Regions from separate parts of the Micromonospora sp. NPDC047465 genome, predicted to be linked through region 1. Evidence: riboswitches for the same ligand, from Rfam matches in the RefSeq annotation. Region 1 holds a riboswitch; each other region holds the start of a gene.
The links. Region 1 has a riboswitch for cobalamin ahead of ABZ793_RS06995 (ABC transporter substrate-binding protein). Riboswitches for the same ligand answer to the same signal wherever they lie in the genome.
Positions count from the first base shown of each region.

Region 2: linked by a shared signal. The riboswitch ahead of cobN (cobaltochelatase subunit CobN) and the one ahead of ABZ793_RS06995 (ABC transporter substrate-binding protein) in region 1 are both predicted to bind cobalamin.
Region 3: linked by a shared signal. The riboswitch ahead of bluB (5,6-dimethylbenzimidazole synthase) and the one ahead of ABZ793_RS06995 (ABC transporter substrate-binding protein) in region 1 are both predicted to bind cobalamin.

Region 1 covers NZ_JBEYTP010000004.1:282,324-285,591, reverse strand. Annotated here, with positions in the region: gene ABZ793_RS07000 (iron chelate uptake ABC transporter family permease subunit) at 1-680, opposite strand, end outside; gene ABZ793_RS06995 (ABC transporter substrate-binding protein) at 722-1,729, opposite strand; cobalamin riboswitch at 1,758-1,941, opposite strand; gene ABZ793_RS06990 (ATP-binding cassette domain-containing protein) at 2,024-2,737, opposite strand; gene ABZ793_RS06985 (ABC transporter ATP-binding protein) at 2,734-3,268, opposite strand, start outside.
Region 2 covers NZ_JBEYTP010000024.1:75,237-78,504, forward strand. Annotated here, with positions in the region: gene cobN (cobaltochelatase subunit CobN) at 1-1,500, opposite strand, end outside; cobalamin riboswitch at 1,866-1,995, opposite strand; gene ABZ793_RS21665 (response regulator transcription factor) at 2,107-2,763, opposite strand; gene ABZ793_RS21670 (sensor histidine kinase) at 2,756-3,268, opposite strand, start outside.
Region 3 covers NZ_JBEYTP010000001.1:77,156-80,423, forward strand. Annotated here, with positions in the region: gene ABZ793_RS00425 (Rieske (2Fe-2S) protein) at 342-1,181, opposite strand; gene bluB (5,6-dimethylbenzimidazole synthase) at 1,332-1,961, opposite strand; cobalamin riboswitch at 1,998-2,198, opposite strand; gene ABZ793_RS00435 (EamA family transporter) at 2,382-3,268, shown strand, end outside.

The sequences.
Region 1 (3,268 bases):
CAGGCCAGGGCGGCCCAGTCGACGCGGGCCAGCGAGCCGGAGAGCCAGAAGGTGATGCTCTGCGTGGCGTGCGGGTCGGCGACCCAGACGATGACGAACGACGTCGCCGCCCCGCACAGTTGCGCGACGGCGACCCCGGCCAGCACCACCCGGGTGGGCGCCAGCGCGGCCCGCCGGCCGGCCACCACCGCCACGACGGCGAACGCGGCCAGCGCGCCGGTGAAGGCGCCCCCGGTGAGCGTCGCGACCCCGCCGCCGACGCCGAGGACGAGCACCGCGACCGCGCCGAGCGACGCCCCGGAGGAGACCCCGAGCAGGTACGGGTCGGCCAGCGGGTTGCGGGTGACGGTCTGCGTCACCGCCCCGACGGCCGCCAGCCCGGCGCCCACCACCGCGGCGCCGAGCACCCGGGGCAGGCGCAGCCGCCAGACGATGTGCTCGCGCAGCAGCGGCACGTCGGCGTGGGCCAGGCCCAGGCGGTCGGCCACGACGGCCCAGACCGTCGACACGGGGATGTCGGCCGGCCCGACGGTGACGGCCGCCCCGATCGACACGACCAGACCCGCCAGCAACGTGACCAGCAGCGCGACCGTGCCCACGGGACGGCCGCGCCGGACCCCGGAGGCGGTGGTGCCGGAGCCCGCGCCGGCCCGACCGCGCACGGCGAGGCGACGGGGCACGGCGAGACGGTGGGCCACGGCGGTACGGCGCGCCACGGCGGTCAGCGGCCCGCTCCGGCGGGAAGCTGCGCCACCCCCGCCGCGAGCGCCTCGACGCCGAGCACCGCCCGCACCCCGGCGGAGGTGGACGAGAACGGGACGACGACGAACCGCTGCCCGGCCACCGCGGGCAGGTCCTTGAGGGTGGGGTGCCGGGCCAGGAACGCCTGCTTCGCGGCGGCCGGGTCCCAGGTCGCGTCGACCAGCACGATCGCGTCGGGGTCGCGCGCGACGGCGCTCTCCCAACTGGTGTCGGCCCAGCCGCCGGCGAGGTCGCCGAAGGCGTTGTCGACCCCGACCGCCGACATGATCATGTTGGGGCTGCCGCAGCAGGCGCCCACGCTCGGGGCGTCGGTGCCGGCGTCCCACCAGAGCACGGAGACGTCCCGCGTGCCGTCGAGCCTGGCGGCAGCGGCGGCGATCCGGGCGCGGTGGTCGGCGATGAGCCTCTCGGCCCGCTCCGGCACCCCGAAGACGGCCGCGACGTCCCGGATCTCGGCGAACACGTCCTCGACGGTGAGCTTCCCCGGCCGGTGCTGCTTCGGGCACCCGGCGGGTGAGAGGTAGGTGCCGATACCGAGCTCCGCCAGGGCGGCCCGGTCGCCGACGCCCTCGTCGCCGAAGGCGCTGTGGAACGAGGCGTAGACGAAGTCCGGCGCCGTCTCCAGGAGTTTCTCCTTGGCCGGGTACTTTCCGGACAGCACCGGCACCGATGCGTACGCGGCGGCGTGCTCCGGCAGGATCGCGTCGTCCAGGTACGCCGTGCCGGCCATGCGGTCGGCCAGGCCGAGCGCCAGCATGATCTCGGTGGCGGGCTGGTTCAGGGTGACCGCCCGCTGGGGCGGGGCGGCGACGGTGACCGGCGTGCCGCAGTTGGTCAGGGTGGCCGGCGCGCCGGACGCCGGGGCGGGGTCGTCGTCCGTGGCGCAGGCGCCGAGCAGGACGAGGAGGACGGACAGGGGCGCGGCTACGCGCCGGGACAGGGTGGACCGCACAGCGCGTACGCGCATCGGGACCGCCTTCCAGCACCTCGTGGACGGGTCATCGCAGTGCCGTGGCCGGTCTCCTGGCTGACGGGAGGTGCGTCCGTGGCCGGCCTTCCCAGGCGTGCGACACGCCCAGTGACCTCTGACGACGAGGGCCGCGGACTTCCCGATCACAGTGGCGAGGGCCGCACCGGTCTTCCACCGGCTTCCCGAACACCACGGCAGCGTCACCCTAGCCTGCGCCCGACCCCGAATGCCACGGTGACGAATGCCATGGAGCGGCCTTCTTCACCACTGTGGACCGTGCGACGGCGGCGTTCACGCCCCCGGCGGGGGCGGGAGGTCGACGACCCGGGTCGCCCAGCGGGCCATCAGGGCCGGGTCGTGGGTGATCAGCAGGACCCCGGCGCCGCGCTCTCGCTGGTAGTCGGTGATGACGGCGGCGAGGTGGGCCTGGGTGGAGGCGTCGAGCATGGCGGTGGCCTCGTCGCAGAGCAGGTAGGCCGGCCGGTGCACGAGCGCCCGGGCGAGGCAGGCCCGTTGCAGCTGCCCGTCGCTGACCGCGTGCGGGCGGCGGGCGAGCAGGTCCGCGGTGAGGCCGACGAGGTCGGCCAGCTCGGCCGCGCGGGCCCTGGCCTGCTCGGCCGGTACGCCGGTGGCGCGGAGCGGTTCGGCGACGATGTCCGCGAGGCTGAGCCGCGGGTCGGTGGCGGCGCGTGGGCTCTGGAACAGGATCGCGACGCGGGTGCGGACGGCCGCCGGCAGCCGGTGGCGGACTCCGGCGACCCGGTGGCCGTCGAGGGTGACGTGCCCGGCGTCGGGGGCGTGCAGCAGGGCGAGTACCCGGGCCAGGGTGGACTTGCCGCTGCCCGAGGGCCCGTGCAGCCCGACCGTCTCGCCGGGGGCGACGTGCAGGTCGACGCGGTCGAGGACGCGCTGCCGACCGTAGGCGACGGTGACCTGGTGGGCGGCGAGCGCGGTGGCGGTCGCCTCCGGTCCGACGTGTTGACGGGTGGCCGTGGTCGTGGTCATGCCGGCGCTCCGACGGGCAGCGGGTGGTGGCAGGCGACCTGGCCGGGGCCGTCCACGACCGGGGTGGGCGGCGTGCGGCAGATGTCGGTGGCGCGGTCGCAGCGCGGGGCGAAGGCGCAGCCGGCGGGCAGGTCGGTGAGCATCGGCGGGTGGCCGGGCACGGGGCGGAACGCCCGCTCGGGCAGGGCGTCGAGCAGGCCGGCGGTGTAGGGGTGGGCGGGCGCGGCGAACAGCGCCTCGGTGGGCCGGCGCTCGACGACCCGGCTGGCGTACATGACGGCGACGGTGTCGGCGACGCGACGGGCGGCGGCCAGGTCGTGGGTGATGAGCAGGACGGCGTTGCCGGCGTCGCAGCGGCGGCGCAGCAGGTCGAGGGTGTGGTCGACCAGGGGCCGGTCGAGGCCGGTGGTGGGTTCGTCGGCGAGCAGCAGCGGTGGGTCGGGGGCGAGCGCGAGGGCGGTGGCCAGGCGTTGCGCCATGCCGCCGGACAACTCGTGGGGGTAGCGGTCGAGGTCGGCGGGGTCGAGCCCG
Region 2 (3,268 bases), on a different contig from region 1:
GGTGGCGGGCGCGGCCAGCCAGCGGTACGCGGCCAGGTAGTGGTGGCTGGGCGGCAGGTCCGGGTCGTGGTAGATGGCGATCGGGTTCTCGCCGAAGCCGCGCGGCGGCTGGATCAGCAGCACCACGTTGCCGAAGCGCAGCCCGGCCAGCACGATGTCCCCGCCGTCGGTGTAGAGCCCGCCGGGCGGCTCCCCCCAGTGGGCGAGCATCCGCTCCCGCAGTTCCGCCGGCGCCTGGTCGAACCAGCGCCGGTACGTCGCCCCGGGCACCCGTGCCTCGGCTGCGGCGAGCTGTTCCGGGGTGAGCCACTCGACGTCGTGTCCCCCGGCGGCGATGAGGGCGTGGATGAGCGCGTCCCCGTCGTCGGGCACCGGGGCGTCGCCGAGGTGGTAGCCGGCCTCGGCGAGGGCGGCGAGCAGCCGGACCGCCGAGGCCGGGGTGTCCAGGCCGACGGCGTTGCCGACCCGGGAGTGCTTCGTCGGGTAGGAGCTGAGCACGACCGCGAGCCGCTTGTCGGCGTTGGGCACGTGTCGCAGGCGGGCGTGCCGCACGGCGATGCCGGCCACCCGGGCGGCCCGCTCCGGGTCGGCGACGTAGCTGGAGAGCCCGTCGGCGTCGATCCGCTTGAACGAGAACGGCACGGTGACGATCCGGCCGTCGAACTCGGGGATGGCCACCTGCATCGCGGCGTCCAGCGGGGACAGTCCGGCGTCGCTGCCGGCCCACTGCTCGCGGGTGCTGGTGAGGCAGAGCGCCTGGATCACCGGCACGTCGAGGGCGGCGAGCGCGCCCACGTCCCAGGCGTCCTCGTCGCCCCCGCCGGAGGCGTCGGCGGCGACCGTGCCGCCGGCGGCGAGCACGGTGACCAGCAGGGCGTCGCAGCGGCCGAAGAGCCCGAGCGGTCCCGCGCCGGCGGTGAGGCCGCGCAGCGAGCCGCAGAAGATCGGCAGCGGGTTGCCGCCGGCCGCGTCGACGGCGTCGGCGAGGGCGTCGACGAAGCCGGTGTTGCCGGCGAGGGCGTGCGCCCGGTAGAAGACGATCCCGACGGTCGGCCGGTCGGGCCGCACGGGACGGTCGCCGTGGACGCCGTACGTCGGGGTGGGCGCGGGCGGGGCGAACCCCTCGCCGGTGAGCAGCACCGTGTCGGAGAGGAACCGGGCGAGCTGGGCGAGGTTCCCGGGGCCGCCCTCGACCAGGTAGGCCAGCGCCTGGGTGGCCACTCCGGCGGGGACGGTGGAGGCCGCCATCAGCTCCGCGTCCGGCAGGGCCTCGCCGCTGAGCACGACCGTGGGCACGCCGGAGGCCAGCACCGTGGCGAGCCCGTCCGGCCACGCCTGCCGGCCGCCGAGCAGGCGTACGACCGCGAGGTCCACGCCGTCGAGCAGCGCGGGCACGGCGTCGGCGGCGACCCGGGCGGGGTTGGCGAGGCGGTAGTCGGCGCCGCTGGCGCGGGCGGCGAGCAGGTCGGTGTCGGCGGTGGACAGCAGCAGGATGCGCACGGACGGCTCCGGAGAGTGACGCCCGGATCGACGCGAGGACGATCGGGCGGTACGAGGGTGGGCGCGGTTCAGCGGGTACGGCGGGCCGGGGAGCGGCTCACCGGCGGGCCGGCGGGGTCGGGCGGCGCGGTGCGGGCGTCAGGGACGGGCGACGCGTCCGACCGCTGCGGGGCGGCCGGGGGCGGGCACACCACGGCCGGCCGGACGCGCGGCGCGGCGGCCGGACGGGGCTGCGGAAACGCGGCTGCTCGCCGGCGCGCTGGCGCGGCCGGGCACGATGCGACGATGATCGTCGATGGCGGAGACGCGGTGCGTCATCGGGTCCTCCTCGGGTGTCCACGCCCTGGGGTCACTCCCGACGGCCGAAGTATCCTGGCTCCCGGATCGACGCTCACCCCCGGTCTTCCAACCGCGCACGCACGGCCGTGACTCACGAGGGGGGATCGCTCCCCGGTGACAGTGGCGGGACCGCGCCGGAATCGCACCGGCTTCCTTCACTGCCGTCAGGCCGCGAATGCTGCCACACCCCCGGTGCCCGGGTCAACGCGGCGGGATCGGACGCCGACCCGCCGGGCCGGCGCGGCGTTCACGACGGTCGACGTCACCTCACCGGTCGGCGAGCCCCGACTCGTAGCCCGCGATCACCAGTTGCGCCCGGTCGCGGACGCCCAGCTTCGTCATCAACCGGCCGATGTGCGTCTTGACGGTGCCCCGGCTGAGGTGCAGGTGCTGCTCGATCTCGGTGTTGGACATCCCGCGGGTGATCAACGTCAACACCTCCCGCTCCCGCGGGGTCACCCCGTCGAGCCGTCCCGGCACCCGTCGGGCCGCCGGCATCCGGGTGAACTCGGCGATGAGCCGACGGGTGACGCTGGGGGCCAGCAGCGCCTCGCCCGCGGCGACCACCCTGATCGCGTCGAGCAGCCGTACGGGGGACGTGTCCTTGAGCAGGAAGCCGCTCGCCCCGGCCCGCAGCGCCCGGTACACGTGATCGTCGAGGTCGAAGGTGGTGAGGACGAGCACCCGGGGCGCGTCCCGGCCGGCGGTGACGTGCTCGGTGGCGGTGATGCCGTCCATCTCGGGCATCTGGACGTCCATCAGGACCACCTCGGGCGCATGCGTCCTCGCGAGTTCGACGGCCGCCCGCCCGGTGCCCGCCTCGGCCACCACGGTCATTCCCGGGGTGGCGTCGACCAGCAGCCGCAGGGTGCCGCGCAGCAGCACGTCGTCGTCGGCCAGGAGCACGCGTACGGGCTCACCCATCGTCCGACACCGCCGGGGTGAACGGCAGCCGGGCGCGCACGGCGAAGCCGCCGCCGGGCTCGACGCCGGCCTCCACGGTGCCGCCGTGCATCACGGCACGCTCGCGCATGCCCCGCAGCCCGTGGCCGGGCGGCCCGACGGCGCGCCCCGACCCCCCGTCGTCGACGACGGCGACGGCCAGCACCCCGGGCTCGACCGCCACGGCGAGCCGACAGCGGGTCGGGCCGGCATGGCGCAGCACGTTGGTGAGCGCCTCTTGCACGATGCGGTACGCCGAAGCCTGCACGGCCGCGGGCACCCGGGCCAGGTCGGCCGCCCGGTCGACGTCGACGGTGACACCGGCGGACCGGACGGCCTCGACCAGCCGGTCGAGTTCGGCGAAGCTCGGCGCGGTGTCGGCCGGGTCGCGCAGCGCGCCGAGCACGACCCGGATGTCGTCGAGCGCGCTCCGGCTGACCCGCTCGATCGTGCCCAGGGCGGCCCGGCCCTGCTCGGGATGGCTGTC
Region 3 (3,268 bases), on a different contig from region 1:
CGGAACGGAGGCAGCCGCAGCGGAATCGGACGCGCGACCGAACGTGACGGAACCGTACGGGCCCGGACGGGTCGCGGAACCGGACGGAACGCGAGTCCCCGGGACACCGGCCCAACCACCCCCACCGGGACGACCGCGATCCCGAGCAGCAGCACCACTCCGGGCGGCCCCCGCGACGCGCCCACCGGCCCCCACCCGGTGGCCGGCGCCCTGGCCCGCGCCCACCCGGACACCACCCGCGAACCCCAAATCGGCCGCCACCGCCGCCCCTGACCCACCCAACCCCACCCCAACCCCCGGACGCCCCCGTTGATCGGTGGGTGGGTGGGTGGGGTGGGTGGTCAGGGGAGGCGGGTTTCCAGCATGCCGTTGACGATGCGGGTGGGCAGGACCTGCTGGTCGTTGCCGGACGGCCCGTGCACGACCTCGCCGCCGTTGAGCCGGAACGTGCTGCCGTGCCACGGACAGACCACGCACGCGTGCCCGTCGATCTCCTGCACCTCACCCTCGCCGAGCGGGCCGCTCTGGTGCGGGCAGCGCTCCAGCATCACGGTGACCTCGTCGCCGTGCCGGTAGAGGATCACCGAGACGTCGTCGATCTCCCGGGTGATCAGCTTTCGCTGCGGCAGGGCGGACATGTCCGCGATCGAGTGCCAGCCGTCGCTCATCCGGTGCAGCTCGGAGATGCTCTGGTTGACCTGCGCGCCCTGCTTGTACGCCAGGTGCCCGCCGATGTACGCCCCCATGCTCGCGGCGCTGAGCCCGAGGAAGCCGAGCGTACGGCCGAGGTTGTGCCGGCCGGTCATCCGGGCGGCGATGGAGCCGGCGTAGAACGTGAGGCCGACGCTGTTGGAGGCGGCGTGCACCAGGCCGATCCGGCGCTGGTCTCGGGCGAGGGCCGCCCAGTCGTTGAGCCCGGCGACCGCGGCCGGCAGGGCACTGACGGTGCCCACCGCGCACAGCGTCGTGGCGGCGCGGCGCTGCCCCGGCATCAGGTCCAGCACGGCCGTGCTGAGCCACGCGCCGACCGGCACCTGCACCATCGCCGGGTGCAGCGGGTGCCCCAGCCACACGCCGTGCAGCAGGTCGCGGACGCGCCTTGGGCGGAGGGTGGCCTGGACGGCCCGCTGCAACCGGTCGCCGATCCGGTCCAGCGCGGAGGCCTGCTCGATCTTCGTCATGAGTGCTCGCACCCGTACCGACTTCCCGGCAGGAGCGACCGCAAACCGGTATCCGGTGACGGATCCGCAGCGGTGCGTGACGAGGTCCCTGCCGGCCCGGAACCGGGCGGGCACCGGCCGGATGGCACCCGCCCTTCCGCGGTGGTGCGGTCAGCGGTCCGGCGGCGTCCAGCGGTCGTGGTGGATCGCCTCGGCCAGCGGGCGCTTCTGCCGCCAGCCGTGCCGGGCCAGGTCGGGCACGGCCTCGAAGTGGGTGACCGGCCCGAGGCAGAGCCACGCCACCGGCCGTACGCCGTCGGGGATGCCGAGCAGTTCGGCCAGCCAAGGCTCCCGGTAGAACGACACCCAACCGACGCCGAGCCCCTCTGCGGTGGCGGCCAGCCAGAGGTTCTGGATGGCGAGGCAGGCCGAGTAGAGCCCGGTGTCGGCGATGGCGTGCCGCCCGAGCACGGCGGGGCCACCTCGGGCCGGGTCGTAGGTGACCACCACGGACAGGGTGGACTCCAGCACCCCGTCGATCTTGATGCGGGCGAACCGCTCGGCCGCCTCCCCGTCCAGGGTGGCGGCGAAGGTGTCCCGCTCGGTCTGGACGTGCTCGTGGAACCGGCGCCGTAGCTCGGGGTCGCGGACGAGGACGAAGTCCCAGGGCTGGGAGTAGCCGACGCTCGGCGCGGCGTGCGCCGCGGTCAGGACGCGGTGCAGCGTCCCGTCGGGCACCGGCGCCCCGGTGAACTGGCCGCGGACGTCCCGGCGGCGATGGATGACGTCGTAGAGATCCAAGGCAGGCTCCCGCTGCGCTCGGCCCACGCTCCGGGCGTGGGCACCTGACCGCGAGGCCGGTCTTCGGACTCCCGGATCGACGCCTGGCCGTCCGCCTTCCCGGCCCGGGCGGGCCAGTGGCTGCGCTCTCGCGCGTGGACGGTGGCTCCCCGGTCACCGCGGCGGGCCCGTGCCGGATTCGCACCGGCTTCCCGATTCTCCCCGCTCGCGCGGGGCACCTCACATGATCGTGCCGCCCGGCATGCTAGCGCCGCGCCACCCGGACCCGCCGCCCGGCCGGCGGCGGCACCCGCGTCGGGGTAGAGGTCGTCGCCGACCGGCAGGGCCGGACCGGCCAGGGGCCGGACCGCCGCCCCGGACCGCCGGCCGGGCGTGGAAATCCGGTCGCGCGCCGCGCCGTCCGCGACCAGTGTGGTCCGGGTGTACGCACTCGCCTCCCGCCCGCTGCCGGCCGGCCACCCGGCGGCCCGACTGACCGTCGCCCTCGGCCGACCCCGGGCCGTGCCGCCGCCGCTGCTGATGCTGCTGGGCATGCTCTCCACCCAGGTCGGTGCGGCCGTCGCCAAGCAACTCTTCGGCAGCACCAGCGCCGGCGGTACGACCACGCTGCGGCTCGGCTTCGCCGCGCTGATCCTGCTGCTCGTGGCCCGGCCCGGGCTGCGGCTGGGCTGGCGCGCCGCCGGCCTGGTCGGGGCGTTCGGGCTCACCCTGGCGCTGATGAACCTCGCTTTCTACGCGGCGCTGCACCGGGTGCCGCTCGGCGTGGCGGTCACCATCGGTTTCGCGGGGCCGCTGCTGGTGTCGCTCGCCGGCAGCCGCCGGCCGGCCGACGTGGCGTGGGCGGTCCTGGCGGGCGGCGGGGTGCTGCTGATCAGCGGGCTCGGCGGGACCGGGATGGACCGGGTGGGGCTGCTGCTGTGCGTCGCCATCGCGGTCGGCTGGGCCGGGTACGTACTGCTCGGCAAGGCGGTCAGCGCCCGTGTGCCGGGCAGCCGGGGCCTCGCGCTGGGAATGGCCGTCGCCGCGCTCGCCGTACTGCCGTTCGGGGTCGCCGGCAGCGGCACGGCGCTGCTCGACCCGTGGACCCTCGCGCTGGGCGTCGCGGTGGCACTGCTGTCGTCGGTGCTGCCGTACTCGGCCGAACTGGCCGCGCTGCGCCGGATGCCGGCCCGCGTCTTCGCGATCCTGCTCAGCCTGGAGCCGGCGATCGGCGCGCTGGTCGGGCTGGTCCTGCTGGGCGAGCTGCTGGCCTGGCCGCAGGCGGCCGGGGTGGCGTGCGTGGTCGGCGCCGCGCTGGGCGCGACCCT